DNA from 3 places in the Mycobacterium sp. NTMscope_MAC_269 genome. Region 2 is predicted to be linked to each of the others. Evidence: predicted binding sites of a transcription regulator. Region 2 holds the regulator's gene; each other region holds the start of a gene.
What was found. The regulator LexA, encoded in region 2, represses DNA repair genes until DNA is damaged. The targets are predictions, from matches to a motif close to CGAACANNTGTTCG.
Positions count from the first base shown of each region.

Region 1 (4,441 bases), 600 kb from region 2:
AGAATGCTCTCGGCGACCGGAACCGTCCGCACCGCCAGGTCCGCGGTGCGGTCGGAGATCGTGTGATGCAGCCGGCCCCGCCAGCCGCCGTCATAACCGGTCGCGCGGTCGTTGAACGCGCCGAGATCGCGATAGGGCGGCATCCGCGCAGTTTCTCACGTTTGGCGTGCCGCCATGGCGTTTGTGCGCACCATCAATCGCCTGCAGGGGGATCGGGGTCGCCGCGAAGTAGCTCGTCGGGATGGTGCGCGTGATTGATGCCCGGCGGTCCGGCCCCGTCGGTCCAGCCTAGGCGCCCATTGCCGGAGACCGCGGTTCGCCATTCGCCCCGGCTCGCCGCGCGGTGGTCGGAGCCGCAGGCGAAAAACAGCTTGTCCGCGTCGGTCCGGCCCCCGTCCGCCCACTCGGGCGCATGATGGACCTCGCAGTGATAACCGGGTTCGAGGCAATTGGGCCGGGTGCATCCGCGGTCGCGCGCATAGCAGATGATCCGTTGATCTGCGGTCGCGATCCGTTTTTGGCGGCCCAAATACAACGGACGCCCGGTGTGCTCGTCGAACACGGCCAGATAGTGAATTGCCTTGGACGCCATGCGAAGCAGATCCGGCATGGGCAGGCGCGAGCCACCGCCGGTGTGCGCGGGTGTAGGCATCGGGACCGACGAGTCGACGGCGGCGTGCGCGGCCTGGTCGAGTTCGGCGAGCGTGGTGGTGGCGATCACCGTGACGGGATGACCGCGGTGCACGCCGAGTTGACCGGAGCCGATGGCCGATTCCAGGCCGATCTTGAGGGCGTCGTGGCAGCGCTGGGCCGGTGTGCGCTCATCGCGCGCCTCGGTATCGCCATCCGCACTATCGGGCTGATGGCGGCCGGGCCGCACGGCCGCCTCGACGGCTTCAAAATAGGCGCGGGTCTCGGGATCCAGCAGACCGGACAGTCGTGACATTCCGTCTGGGCCCTGAGGGCCGAGGTGCAGCCCACGGCGGCGGGCCCGGTCGACGTCGTTGAAAAGACCGTCCGGATTTAGGTAGTCGGCAATGCGCCGGCCCAGTTTGGTGACCACGGCTGCGTCCACTGTCGCCGCGTGTTGCACCAGCCTGCGCTCGGCGTCTGCCGCGTCGGCGGGGGAGACGCGGGAGGGCAACGTGTCGACAGCGGCGCACACGGCGCGGATGTGGTCCTCGCCGACCGTGCCGGCTGACACCGCCGCCGACAAGGCCGGGAACTCGGGTTCCAGCGGTAAACCGGTCAGGGAACGCCGCGGCTGAATACGGGCGGCGAGTTTGAAGCGGCGGGTGATCTCCTTGGGCGTGATACGAAGTCGCGCCCACAGCGTGGTGCGCACCGACGGCACCGACCCGGGGCCGTCCGGGGGGTCGGCGATCTCACCGAAGACCCGATACATCAGACCCCGGTTGGTGCGGTGCTGGATCTCCAGGCGTTCGGCGACCTCGACCCGAAAGGCGTTACCGACCACATCCGATGAGGTCTGGCGCAGCACGTCGTGGGCCGCGTCGATCGCGTCGAGCGCAGCGCCGAGCCGCTCCTGCGCCTGCGCCGAGTTCCAGAAGGCGCCCATGCAGACGACGGTATCGAATATGTGTTCGATGGACATACGGCGAGGGCAATCTGTGGATGAACCGCCGACTGTGGATAAGCGACGGCGCCAGTCCTGGCACTGGGGCCGCCTGACGTGCAAGTATGAGCAAAGTTAGTGCCGCAACGGCGGCAGGCAACCGGTTGAGTGGTGTGCCCATGCCTGGTATGGACAAGCCGACAGGGCGGGTCGTGGCCCTGATCGTCCTTCTGCTCGTGGTCGCGGCCGCCCTGCGCGGGTATCTCCCGGCCCAACACCACGTCGCGCGCAGCGAGTCGGGGGGCCGGGCGGCGATGGTGTTCGTGGTCACGATGCTGGCGGCGACGCTCGCATTGGTCGCCATCGCGGTCGTCGCGCGGTTGCGAGATCCACGGGTGCCCGCGCCATCCGCCGGCGCACTATCCGACATGCTCGGTACCGGACGGGGCCGACCGAGCTGGCGCGTGTTGCTGATCGGCCTCGCGGTGATCGTGGCCTGGCTGTTGATCGTGATGCTGCTGGCCCGACTCTTGGCGGCGCACGGCGTCACGCCCCCGTCGTCGCCATCCGAGACCGGCGCCCCTCCCTCGTCGCCGGGGGCCACACCGCCGCCGCAGCAGAATCAGCACCGTCCGCGCGACGGCTCGCAGAACATGCTGGGCGCCTTGCTCGCCGCCACGGTCGCGATGTTGTTGATGATCGTCGCCGGAACGGTCGCCACGGCGAGGCGACGGTGGCGTCCGGTGCCGCCCGGCATCGCCGACGACCCGGCCGAGCCCCCGGCGCCGCGGGCCCCTTCGCGGTCGTTGGCCCGGGCGGCCGAACGCGGACTGGCCGAGATGACGGACCTGCGCCGCGAACCGCGCGAGGCGATCATCGCCTGCTACGCCGCGATGGAACGCGAACTCGCGCATGTTCCCGGCGCCGTCCCCCAGGACTTCGACACCCCGTCCGAGGTGTTGGCCCGCGCCGTCGAACACCATGCCCTGCACGCCGATAACGCCGTCGAATTGGTGAACCTGTTCACCGAGGCGCGGTTCAGCCCGCACGTGATGAACGAGGGCCACCGCGACGAGGCGGTGCGCGTGCTTCGATTGGTCCTCGACGAACTCCGATCGCGGAGCGCCGCATGAAAAAGACCACGGCCCTGGGGATTTTCCTCATCATCGGCATCGAGCTGCTGGCGCTGACGCAGCAGGACCGCCGACTCGTGTTGGCGGCCTCCGGCATCGGCCTGGCCCTGGTGCTGCTCAGCCTGCGGCGCACCCTGGGGCGCGGACTCGAGCCCGACACCGAGCCGGACGCCGACGACCTCGGGGATTCGTTGCGCCGCTGGCTTACCACCACTGAGACGACGATCCGCTGGTCGGAGGCCACCCGGGCCGACTGGGACCGGCATCTGCGGCCGATGCTGGCCCGACGCTACGAAATCGCCACGGGCCAAAGGCAAGCCAAAGACCGTGCGGCGTTCCACGCGACCGGCCGAATGCTCTTCGGTGTCGAACTGTGGGACTGGGTGAACCCCAACAACGTCATGCGCAACGGTGACCGCCATCCGGGACCGGGCCGGGCGGCGCTGGAAGAGATTCTGCGAAAGTTGGAGCAGGTATGACAGGGGGCGCGATCCGGACATGACGCTGCCGGCGGCAACCACGACCGCACACTGCGAGGCGATTCTCGACGAGATAGAACGCGTGGTGGTGGGGAAGCGCTCCGCGCTCAAGCTCATCCTCACCGCGGTTCTCGCGCGCGGCCACATCCTCATCGAGGACCTGCCTGGCCTCGGCAAGACGCTGATCGCCAGATCGTTTGCGGCCGCGCTGGGCCTACAATTCACCCGCGTACAGTTCACCCCCGATCTGCTGCCCGCGGACCTGCTCGGCTCGACGATCTACGACATGCAATCGGGCCGGTTCGCGTTTCGGCCCGGACCTATCTTCACCAACCTGTTGCTCGCCGACGAGATCAATCGCACGCCGCCGAAAACCCAGGCCGCGCTGCTGGAGGCGATGGCCGAACGACAGGTCAGCATCGACGGCGAAACACACCAACTGTCAAGGCCTTTCATCGTGCTGGCCACCGACAACCCGATCGAGTACGAGGGCACCTACCCGCTGCCCGAGGCGCAGCTCGATCGGTTCGCGATCCGGCTGGAACTGCGGTATCTCTCCGAACACGACGAGACCTCGATGTTGCGCCGTCGCCTCGAACGCGGTTCGGCCGAGCCGACGGTCAACCAGGTCGTCGACGCGCACGACCTGCTGGCGATGCGGGAATCGGTCGAGCAGGTGACCGTGCACGAAGACGTCCTGCATTACGTGGTCTCACTGGCCAATGCGACGCGGCACCATCCGCAGGTCGCGGTCGGCGCCAGCCCGCGCGCCGAACTCGATCTGGTCCAACTCGCCCGCGCCCGCGCGCTGCTGCTCGGCCGCGACTACGTGATCCCCGAGGACGTCAAGGCGCTCGCCACCGCGGCGGTCGCGCACCGCATCACCCTGCGCCCGGAAATGTGGGTCCGAAAGATCCAGGGCACCGACGTCATCGGGGAGCTGTTGCACCGGTTGCCGGTGCCGCGCACCGGTGCGAGCCCGGGGGAGACCGGATGAGCCCGGCGTGACGCAGAGCCGCGAGGCCGAGTTCCGCTGGCGCGCATCATCATTGACGCGTGCGATCGCGAGCTGCGCGGGGTTTGCGATGGCCGCTGCCGTCATCGGCGCCCGGTGGCAGCTGATCGCGTTCGCGGCGCCGCTGCTCGGCGTGCTGTGTTCGATCAGCTGGCAGCGGCCGGTGCCGGCGATTCGCGTGCACGGTGTGCCCGACGCGCAGCGATGCTTCGAAAGCGAGCAGGCGCACCTGCGGGTG
Region 1 covers NZ_OZ335668.1:224,607-229,047, forward strand. Annotated here, with positions in the region: gene ACZ50Z_RS01090 (class I SAM-dependent methyltransferase) at 1-143, opposite strand, end outside; gene ACZ50Z_RS01095 (HNH endonuclease signature motif containing protein) at 194-1,579, opposite strand; gene ACZ50Z_RS01100 (DUF4129 domain-containing protein) at 1,765-2,709, shown strand; gene ACZ50Z_RS01105 (hypothetical protein) at 2,706-3,188, shown strand; gene ACZ50Z_RS01110 (AAA family ATPase) at 3,208-4,185, shown strand; gene ACZ50Z_RS01115 (DUF58 domain-containing protein) at 4,193-4,441, shown strand, end outside.
Region 1: the regulator LexA is predicted to act here: its motif matches at 1,594-1,607, upstream of ACZ50Z_RS01095 (HNH endonuclease signature motif containing protein).

Region 2 (4,441 bases):
GATCTGCACCTTCTCGGCCGCCGACAAGCCGGTGATCTTCCGGACCGCCGAGCACGGCGCGTTCGTCGTGCGCGGGGCGATGAAGGCGGCCTGGGACAAACTGCGCGGGCCGGCGGGCAAACTCGGCGCTCCGGTCGGCGACCAGGCCGTGGACGGCGACGTGATCTCGCAGCAGTTCACCGGCGGCAAGGTTTCGTGGAACCGGGCGAAGAACACGTTCACGACGGATCCGTCCAACCTCGCGCCGTTGTTGAGCGGCCTGCAGGTGTCGGGTCAGAACCAGCCGAGCAACTCGGCCACATCGTCGCACGCCACCACGTTCGGCTGGCATTCGTGGTGGTGGCTGGCCGTCATTCCGGTGCTGGTGCTGCTGGTGGTGTTGGCGTGGGTGCTGTTCGGGTGGCGCCGGCGTCGCTCTGAGGCGGATGAGGCTGCCGGCTATGTGCCCGACCGCGGCTATGACGCGGCCGAGGCGCCCTGGGGCCCGGAGGACCCCGACCTCGCGACCGAGCATTTCGCGCTCGGGGGGTCGCACGAACCCGAGCAGGCGACCGATGGCGCGGGCACCGCGCGGGTCAGTTGGCAGCGTCAGGCGCCGTCGGAGAGCGACTACGGGATCGAGGAGGAAGACCCCGACGCGATCGACACCGATTCCATCCCCGTCGTCTCGGAGGAGATGCTGTCGGAGGCTGACTATCCCGATGCCGAAGCCGACTACACCGACTACACCGACGCCGTTCCCGAGGTCGCCGAGTCCGAGACCGCCGATGACGCCGCCTACGTCGACGCCGATTACGTTGATGCCGGCTATGCGGAGGAGGAGTACGTCGACGACGAGTATCCCGACGTCGCCGTCCCCCGCACCCCGCCCGATGCCGACGCCGTGACCGGCGCCCTGGAAACCGCCGCCCCCGAGGATGACTATCCCGACGTCGCCGTGCCGGATGCGGATGTCGAACCCGCAGACGATTTCGCCGCCGAGCGGGATTTCGTCGCCGAGCCAGGCGAGGCCGCGGCCGCCGCGGCCGGGGCCGGCGCCTTCGCCGGGGCGGCGCAGCGATCCAGCGGACGGCACGCCGCCGCGGACGCCGAAGACAGCTCGGAAAATGGGCTGGCGGGCCCGGATGGGCGCCCGACCATCCACCTGCCGCTCGACGACCCGTACCAGCCGCCCGACGGCTACCCGATCAAGGCGAGCGCTCGCTACGGCCTGTATTACACGCCGGGCAGCGACCTCTACCAGGACACGCTTCCCGAGATCTGGCTGTCCAGCGAAGAGGTCGCGGTGGCCAACGGCTTCACCAGGGCCGACTAGCCCCGGTCGCTAGACCTTGCGGATCACCGTGACGACCTTGCCCAGCACGGTCGCGTCGTTGCCCGGGATGGGGTCGAACGCCGGGTTGTGCGGCATCAGCCACACCTGACCGCCCGCGCGTTTGAACGTCTTGACGGTGGCCTCGCCGTCCAGCATCGCCGCGACGATGTCGCCGTTGTCGGCGACGTTCTGCTGGCGCACCACCACCCAGTCGCCGTCGCAGATCGCGGCCTCCACCATCGAGTCACCCACCACTTTGAGCAGGAAGAGCGTGCCCTCGCCGACCAGCTCGCGCGGCAGCGGAAACACGTCTTCGACCGCTTCTTCGGCAAGGATCGGCCCGCCGGCCGCGATGCGCCCGAGCACCGGGACGAACGTGGGTTCCGGCAGCGCGTCCGATCCGGCCACCTCGGTGGCGGGGGCCGCCACGTCGTCGTCGGCGCCGCGGACATCGACCGCCCGCGGGCGGTTGGGGTCGCGGCGCAAATATCCCTTGCGCTCCAGTGTGCGCAGCTGGTGTGCCACCGAGGACGTCGACGTCAGGCCGACGGCGTCGCCGATCTCGCGGATACTCGGGGGATAGCCGCGGCTGGTCACCGAGGCGCGGATGACATTCAAAATGGTGCGCTGCCGTTCGGTCAGCGCGGAATCCACGGAGTGCAGCCGGCCGCCGGCTCCGGCCGGGGAGATGTCGTTGCTGTCGCCCATGCCACTGAATGTAGCCGCACCGCCGACAAGAATCAAACATGTGTTCGACTAGCGTGTCGCGCGGTGTCCCGCAGCCCGGAAAAGCACCGCCATCGGCCGAATCACAAATGTGTAACTCTTGCGGAGATCGGGTATTTGTGCCTCGTGACAGTGATAAGGGCCGACGGACTTGTCGGTGGTGTGATCTAGCGTTCTGCTCGTGCGACACGCTTCGCTCAAATGTTCGGGTTTCGAACACACAAGCGATTAGAGTCGAACACACGAGCGAGAGCTAGTTGACCGGAGGAACGAAGATGACAGTCATCCACACGGTTGCGCCGCGTAGCAGCAGTCTTCGGCGCCCGATCAACGGACCGGTTCAGGGCGTTCGGTACGGCAGGGACGGCCTGGCCCGGTCCCGCAGGCCCGCGCCGTCGCGGCCGGCGGGCGCGTCGACGCGCTACTACGGCACCGGGGTCGCGATGTCTGTCGCTCCGCACCGCAGGCGCTCCGTCACCTGGGCAACGACGGTCGGCCTGGCGCTGGCCGCCGGGGCGATCACGTTGTGGTTGGGCCTCGTCGCGAACGTAGGGCAGGTCCTCAACGGCGACTCCACGAATTCGGCCGCCCCGGTTCCGGACCGGCTCGCCGTCGTGCGGGTCGACGCGGGGGAGTCGCTGCAGGATGTCGCTCACCGGGTGGCGCCCGACGCTCCGGCCGCCCAGGTAGCCGACCGCATCCGTGAGCTCAACGACCTGAACTCGGCGACGCTGGTTGCCGGCCAAACGCTGATCGCCCCGATCGGCTGACGGTCGTTGTGCGGCAACGGCTCCGGCCCGACGGGTGCCCGCCGCCCTTGGCGCGGCCACGCGGACGGCGGCTCCGTTAGCCGTGCAGGTCAGCGCACAGGTACGCTCAAAGTTCTGCGGTACCTGGTTGTCGGCACGGTGAAGGAGCGGTCATGCACTGTCCCTTCTGCCGTCACCCGGATTCCCGGGTGATCGACTCGCGCGAAACCGACGAAGGGCAGGCCATCCGGCGCCGCCGATCGTGCCCGGAGTGCGGAAAACGTTTCACCACGGTGGAAACCGCGGTCCTGGCGGTGGTCAAGCGCAGCGGCGTCACCGAGCCCTTCAGCAGGGAGAAGGTCATCAGCGGGGTCCGCCGGGCCTGTCAGGGCCGTCAGGTCGATGACGACGCACTGAACTTGCTGGCCCAGCAGGTCGAAGACACCGTGCGCGCCGTCGCCTCCCCGGAGGTCCCCAGCCACGAGGTGGGCCTGGCCATCCTGGGGCCGTTGCGCGATCTCGACGAGGTGGCGTACTTGCGGTTCGCGTCCGTGTACCGCTCCTTCGAGTCCGCGGACGACTTCGAGCGTGAGATCCAGGCGCTTCGTGAGCACCGCGGGGTGGCCACCCCGGGCTGATGACCTCGCCGGGTTGGTTCACGTCCCCCCGCTAGGCTCAGTTGCATGCCCACCGAGTTGCATCCCGACCTCGCGGCCCTGGCCCCACTCCTCGGCACCTGGACCGGTCAGGGCGCGGGCAAGTACCCGACGATCCCGCCCTTCGACTACCTCGAAGAAGTCACGTTCGCCCATGTGGGCAAACCGTTTTTGGCCTACGCCCAGAAAACCAAGGCGGTCGCCGACGGCAAGCCGTTGCACGCCGAGTCGGGATATCTCCGCGTGCCGCAGCCGGGCCACGTCGAACTGGTGTTGGCCCATCCGAGTGGCATCACCGAGATCGAGGTCGGCACCTATTCGGTCACCGGCGAGCTCATCGAAATGCAGATGTCCACCACCGCGGTCGGCCTGACTCCCACCGCCAAAGAGGTGACGGGACTTGGGCGTTCGTTCCGCATCGATGGCGACGAGCTGTCCTACACGGTGCAGATGGGTGCGGTCGGCCAGCCGCTGCAGGACCACCTCGCCGCGGTGTTGCACCGGCAGCGCTGAGCGTCTAGGCGCCGGCGGGCGCGGTCAGTCCAGCTGTCGCACACCGTCGTTGACCACCCGCCCGGCCACCGCGACCCAGCCCTGCGCGCTCCAGGTGGTTTCGATGACGGATCCGTTGCCCTGGGTGATCCGCAGGTTTTGGCTCAGGTAGTCGGTGATCCGCATCGCGGCCGAACCGGTCGCCTCGTCTTCTGGCACACCGAGGTTGGCGGCGAACATGCGCACCCGCAGCGACCCGGTCGCCCGGTCGGTCCAGGCCCACAGGTAGTGCGCCGTGTCGTCGGGGAAGTCCGTGGGATCGGCGGCGAGAACGTCGTCGGCAGAACCGAATTCGTGCAGCGCGAACTCGGGCGCCCATTCCGCGCGTGCGCTGATGCGGGTGCGGTGTTCGTCGTAGCCCACCTGCACGATTCCCGCCGGTATCTGCAGCGTGTTGATCGGTGAACCGTTCTCCCGCAGCCACCACGAGGCGCCGACCGTCG
Region 2 covers NZ_OZ335668.1:822,549-826,989, forward strand. Annotated here, with positions in the region: gene ACZ50Z_RS04080 (LGFP repeat-containing protein) at 1-1,315, shown strand, start outside; gene lexA (transcriptional repressor LexA) at 1,325-2,023, opposite strand; gene ACZ50Z_RS04090 (LysM peptidoglycan-binding domain-containing protein) at 2,317-2,811, shown strand; gene nrdR (transcriptional regulator NrdR) at 2,964-3,428, shown strand; gene ACZ50Z_RS04100 (peroxynitrite isomerase) at 3,474-3,959, shown strand; gene ACZ50Z_RS04105 (PhzF family phenazine biosynthesis protein) at 3,984-4,441, opposite strand, start outside.

Region 3 (4,441 bases), 200 kb from region 2:
GCCCACCGAGGGGGCGATCCCGAGCTCGATCAGGCGGTCGGTATAGGTCACCGATAGGTACTGCGATCCGCGGTCGGAATGATGCACCAACTCAGATAGAGTCGAGTTAGACTGCCACACAGCATGATTGAATGCCTGTAGCGGAAGGTCCTCGGTGCGCATGGTTGCCGAGACCGCCCAACCGACGATCTTTTTCGTGGCGGCATCGGTGACGAACGCGGTGTAGCAGAATCCCTGCCAAGTCCGCACGAAGGTGATATCGGCGACCCACAACCGGTTTGGTGCCGGCGCCCGGAACTGCCGGTTGACCAAGTCGGCGGGTCGCGCTGAGGCGGGATCGGTGACGGTGGTGAATACCGGCTTGCCGCGCTGCACCCCGCGCAGCCCAGCTTTGCGCATCAACCTGCGAGTTTGTTCTCTACCTAGTGTCCAGCCACGCCGGGTCATGGCCTGATGCATCTTCTTGACGCCATAGACCGAGTAATTCTGCTGGTGCACCGCCTGCAGGTCGGCGATCAGTTGCTCATCGCGAATCTCACGATCTGAGGGCGGCCGGGTCAACGCTGCGCGATACCCCCGTGAGGTGAAAAATCCCGGGATTGGCGCCCGCAAGACACGGCAGATGAGCTCGACCCCGAACTGATCGCGATGCGCGTCGATGAAGGCGATCATTTCGGTGCGGGGCGGTCGAGCTCCGCTGCGAAAAACGCGGATGCAGACTTCAAAATCTCATTGGCCCTACGCAATTCGAGATTCTCTCGCCTAAGGCGGCGTATCTCGGCGTGCTCAGAACTGGTCGTGCCGGGACGCTCCCCGGTATCGACCTGCGCTTTGCGCCGCCATCGACGCACCGACTCCTGCGCAATACCGAGTTTGCTGGCCACCGACCTGATGGCCTCAAACTCCGATATATCCGAGGTTTCCAACATGGTGTCCAACAACCGCAACGCACGAGAGCGAAACTCCGGCGGATACTGACGGGGCATAGCTTCCAATCCTCCTATAAGGATCGGAACAAAACCTGGGGTACTTCAGGGCAGGGTGGGACAGCGGGTGGGGGTTGGGTTGGTGGGTGTGCCAGCGGTGCTGCGCGTAGCTGTTGGCCGGTGCTGTCGGTGACGAGGAGGGCGTCGGCGGGTCCGGTGATGGTGATCTCGCCGCGGTGGTGCAGCCGGTGGTGGTAGGGGCAGACCAGCACCAGGTTGGCCAACTCGGTGGGGCCGCCGTCTTCCCAGTGCCAGATGTGGTGGGCGTGCAGCCCGCGGGTGGCCCCACACCCGGGTATTGCGCACATGGGGTCGCGGTGCTCGAGGGCACGGCGAAGCCGCCGGCTGATGATCCGGGTGGTGCGCCCGGCGCCGATGGGTTCGCCGTGGCGTTCGAACCAGACTTCGCAGGTGGCATCACAGGTCAGGTATTGGCGTTCGGCATCAGGTAGCAGTGGACCCAGATGCAGTGCCGCAGCACGCTGGGCGACGTCGAGGTGGGCGACCACGGTGGTGTGCTGCCCGTGCGGGCGGCGGGTGGCCTCGGCGTCCCATCCCGTCTCGATCAGGCGCATGAACGCGTCGGCGGTGCTCGACAACGGCGGCCGCTGTGCTGAAGCGCCCCGGTCGCCGGTGCCCTGGCCATTGTCGTGGTCGTGTTTCCATTCGGCGATCAGCGCATCCCGGTGAGATGCCAACGCGGCGTCGAATTTCGCCGCCTCGTGGTGGGCAAGGGTGATCCGATAGCAGCTGCCCGCCTCGGTGGTGGTCGTGGTGATCGAACGCTCGGGCCCAGACTCAGGGCGGGGTTCGGGTTGGGGTCGGGGTTCGAGTCTGATCGCGGTGCGCAGCTGGTTGACCGTGGCGACCGCGGCGAGTTGGGCGTAGTGCGCATCAGATCCTTTGCCCGCGTGGGCGGCGATGACCCCGACCTGATCCAGCGACAGCCGGCCCTCACCCATACCCGCCGCGCAGCGCGGGAATTCCTCGAGTCGGTGGGCGATGGTGGCGATGGTGTGGGCGGTGCCCGGCGAGCAGCCCAGCTTCCAGGCCACCAACGCCGGCACCGAGCGCGCCCCGGTGATCCCGCCCAGCCCGTCGTGGTCGATCTCGGCGATGATCGCCACGATGCGCGCATCGATCGCGTTGCGCTGACCGGCCAACTCCGCCAACTCCTCAAACAACACCCCCACACGCTCGGCAGGACTCAACCCCACGGCGTCAGCAGATGCGATCGAAGACATAACGACATCATGGCAGCGGGGTACGACAAGTTTCGGCCGTCGATCCGCGCCGATGCTCGACCGCTCGCCATCCACCCTGCGAAAAGCTCTTCCGCCGGCGCTGAGGCCCGCAGCCTGACATCGAAAGACTTTGGGCGGCAACGCCATTGACGAGACGACCACGGTGTGGCGTAGCCAGCAGCTGCGCGGGTATCCGATGGCTCCGGGCGCGCAACGCCGAGCCCAGTCGACCGGAAAAGGCCAAATACGCCACCGCGGAACGTACCTTGAAGATCTGACCGGAAGAAGAGGGGGGTATCCGCGCGGTCGCCGACGTCGATAGGAGAACGGCCATGACGGTAGAGAACCTGTTCGACGTTCCCGAGGCCGCGACCGACCTGGTCGCCCTGCTCGCCGACGAGGGCGTCGCACACTTCTTCATCAATCCCGGGACGGATTCCGCCCCGATCCAGGAAGCGCTGGCGGCGGCCCGCGCGGCCGGCACACCGAGCCCGCAGGCGGTGCTGTGTGTCCACGAGAGCATCGCCTTGGCGGCGGCCATCGGTCACCACATGGCCAGCGGCCGTCCGCAGGCGGTCATGGTGCACGTCGATGCCGGGACGCTGAACCTGGGCTGTCAGCTGCACAACGCCCAGCGCAACGCGACGCCGGTGGTGGTGTTCGCCGGCCGCACGCCCTACAGTTCGGCGCCGGAGGTCCGCGGCCATCGCGACACCTACATCCATTGGCAGCAGGAGCAACTCGACCAGCCGGCCGTCGTGCGCAACTACGCCAAATGGCACATGGAGGTTCCGCGCGGCCGTGAGCTGGCGCCGATCGTCCGGCGGGCGTTCCAGGTCGCCCGATCCAGTCCTTCCGGCCCCGCCTACGTCATGCTGCCGCGGGAAGCCCTGATGGAGCCTGGCAGCCGTGCGTTGCCGCGGCGGCTGCCGCCGGCCGTTCCGCCCGGCCCGGACCCCGGTGCCCTGGGCCGGTTGGCCGGGATCCTGGTCGCCGGGCAGCGGGTCGTCATTGTCACGTCCAGGACCGCGGCGGAGCCCGGGGCCGCGATCGTGCTGGCTCGCATCGCCGAGTTGCTCGGGGCGCCGGTGATCGATCAGGGCGACCGTGCCAACCTACCGCTCGGGCACCCCCTGCACGTGGTCGGCGACGCGGGCCCGCTCGAAACCGCCGACACCGTGCTGCTGCTGGACTCCGAAGTGCCCTGGGTGCCCGCGCAGCTCGCCCCGCCCGCGGATGCCCGCGTGGTGCAGATCGACGCGGACCCCGTCAAGGCCAGCATGCCGTTGTGGTCCTATCCGGTCGAGATCGCGCTGACCGCCGACACCCGGGTGACGCTGCTGCTGCTCGAGCAGACCCTGCTGCGGCTGGCCACCGACGAGCTACGCGAGAAATGGGGCGCGCGGCGGCAAGCGGCCGAATCCGATGTCGCGCAACGCCGCAGGGAGGCGATTCGCCGGGCCGCGTCCGATCGTCCGGCGGACGTACCCGACGCGATGTTGGCCGCGCTGGGCGGCGCGCTGCCGGAAAACGCCGTCGTCGTCCAGGAGGCGGTGACCAACCGGCCCGCCGTGGCCCGGCAGGTCCAGCGACCGCCGGGGCAGTTCTTCGACACGGGCGCACCGGCATTGGGCTGGGCGCTCGGCGGCGCTTTCGGGGTCAAACTGGCCAGGCCGCAGGCGCCCGTCGTCGCGATCTGCGGCGACGGTTCGTTCAACTTCGGTGTGCCCACCGCCGCGTTGTGGTCGGCGCATCGCCATGGCGCGCCGTTCGTGACGGTGGTCTTGAACAACCACTCGTACCTGGCCTCCAGGCTGCCCGTCGCGGAGCTGTACCAGCAGGGAATATCGGTGCGGGAAAACGACTTTCCCGAAACCCGGCTCACGCCGGACACCGACTACGCCGCCCTGGCGCGGGCGTGCGGGGGCAGCGGACGCAGTGTGGCCACGCCGACGGAGATGCGTGAGGCCATCGGATGGGCGCTCGCCGAGGCCGACCAGGGCCGGTGCGCGGTGCTGGACGTGCAGCTGCCGCAACCCTGAAACGCGTCAGTGCCGATGCCCCGATCCGTCGGCACCGGGGGAGCCGCCCATCATGCGCAGCATCGGCAAGCCCCCGGAGGTGATGAACCGGACCACGAGGATGACCGCGAGCGCCAGGAACGCGATGTTGAGGAACGTCGTGTAGTTCCATGAGATCGACGCCTCCAGC
Region 3 covers NZ_OZ335668.1:620,238-624,678, forward strand. Annotated here, with positions in the region: one part of gene ACZ50Z_RS03070 (IS3 family transposase) at 1-701, opposite strand, end outside; AL1L pseudoknot at 595-711, opposite strand; one part of gene ACZ50Z_RS03070 (IS3 family transposase) at 701-986, opposite strand; gene ACZ50Z_RS03075 (HNH endonuclease signature motif containing protein) at 1,001-2,230, opposite strand; gene ACZ50Z_RS03080 (thiamine pyrophosphate-requiring protein) at 2,563-4,272, shown strand; gene ACZ50Z_RS03085 (permease) at 4,279-4,441, opposite strand, start outside.
Region 3: the regulator LexA is predicted to act here: its motif matches at 2,310-2,323, upstream of ACZ50Z_RS03075 (HNH endonuclease signature motif containing protein).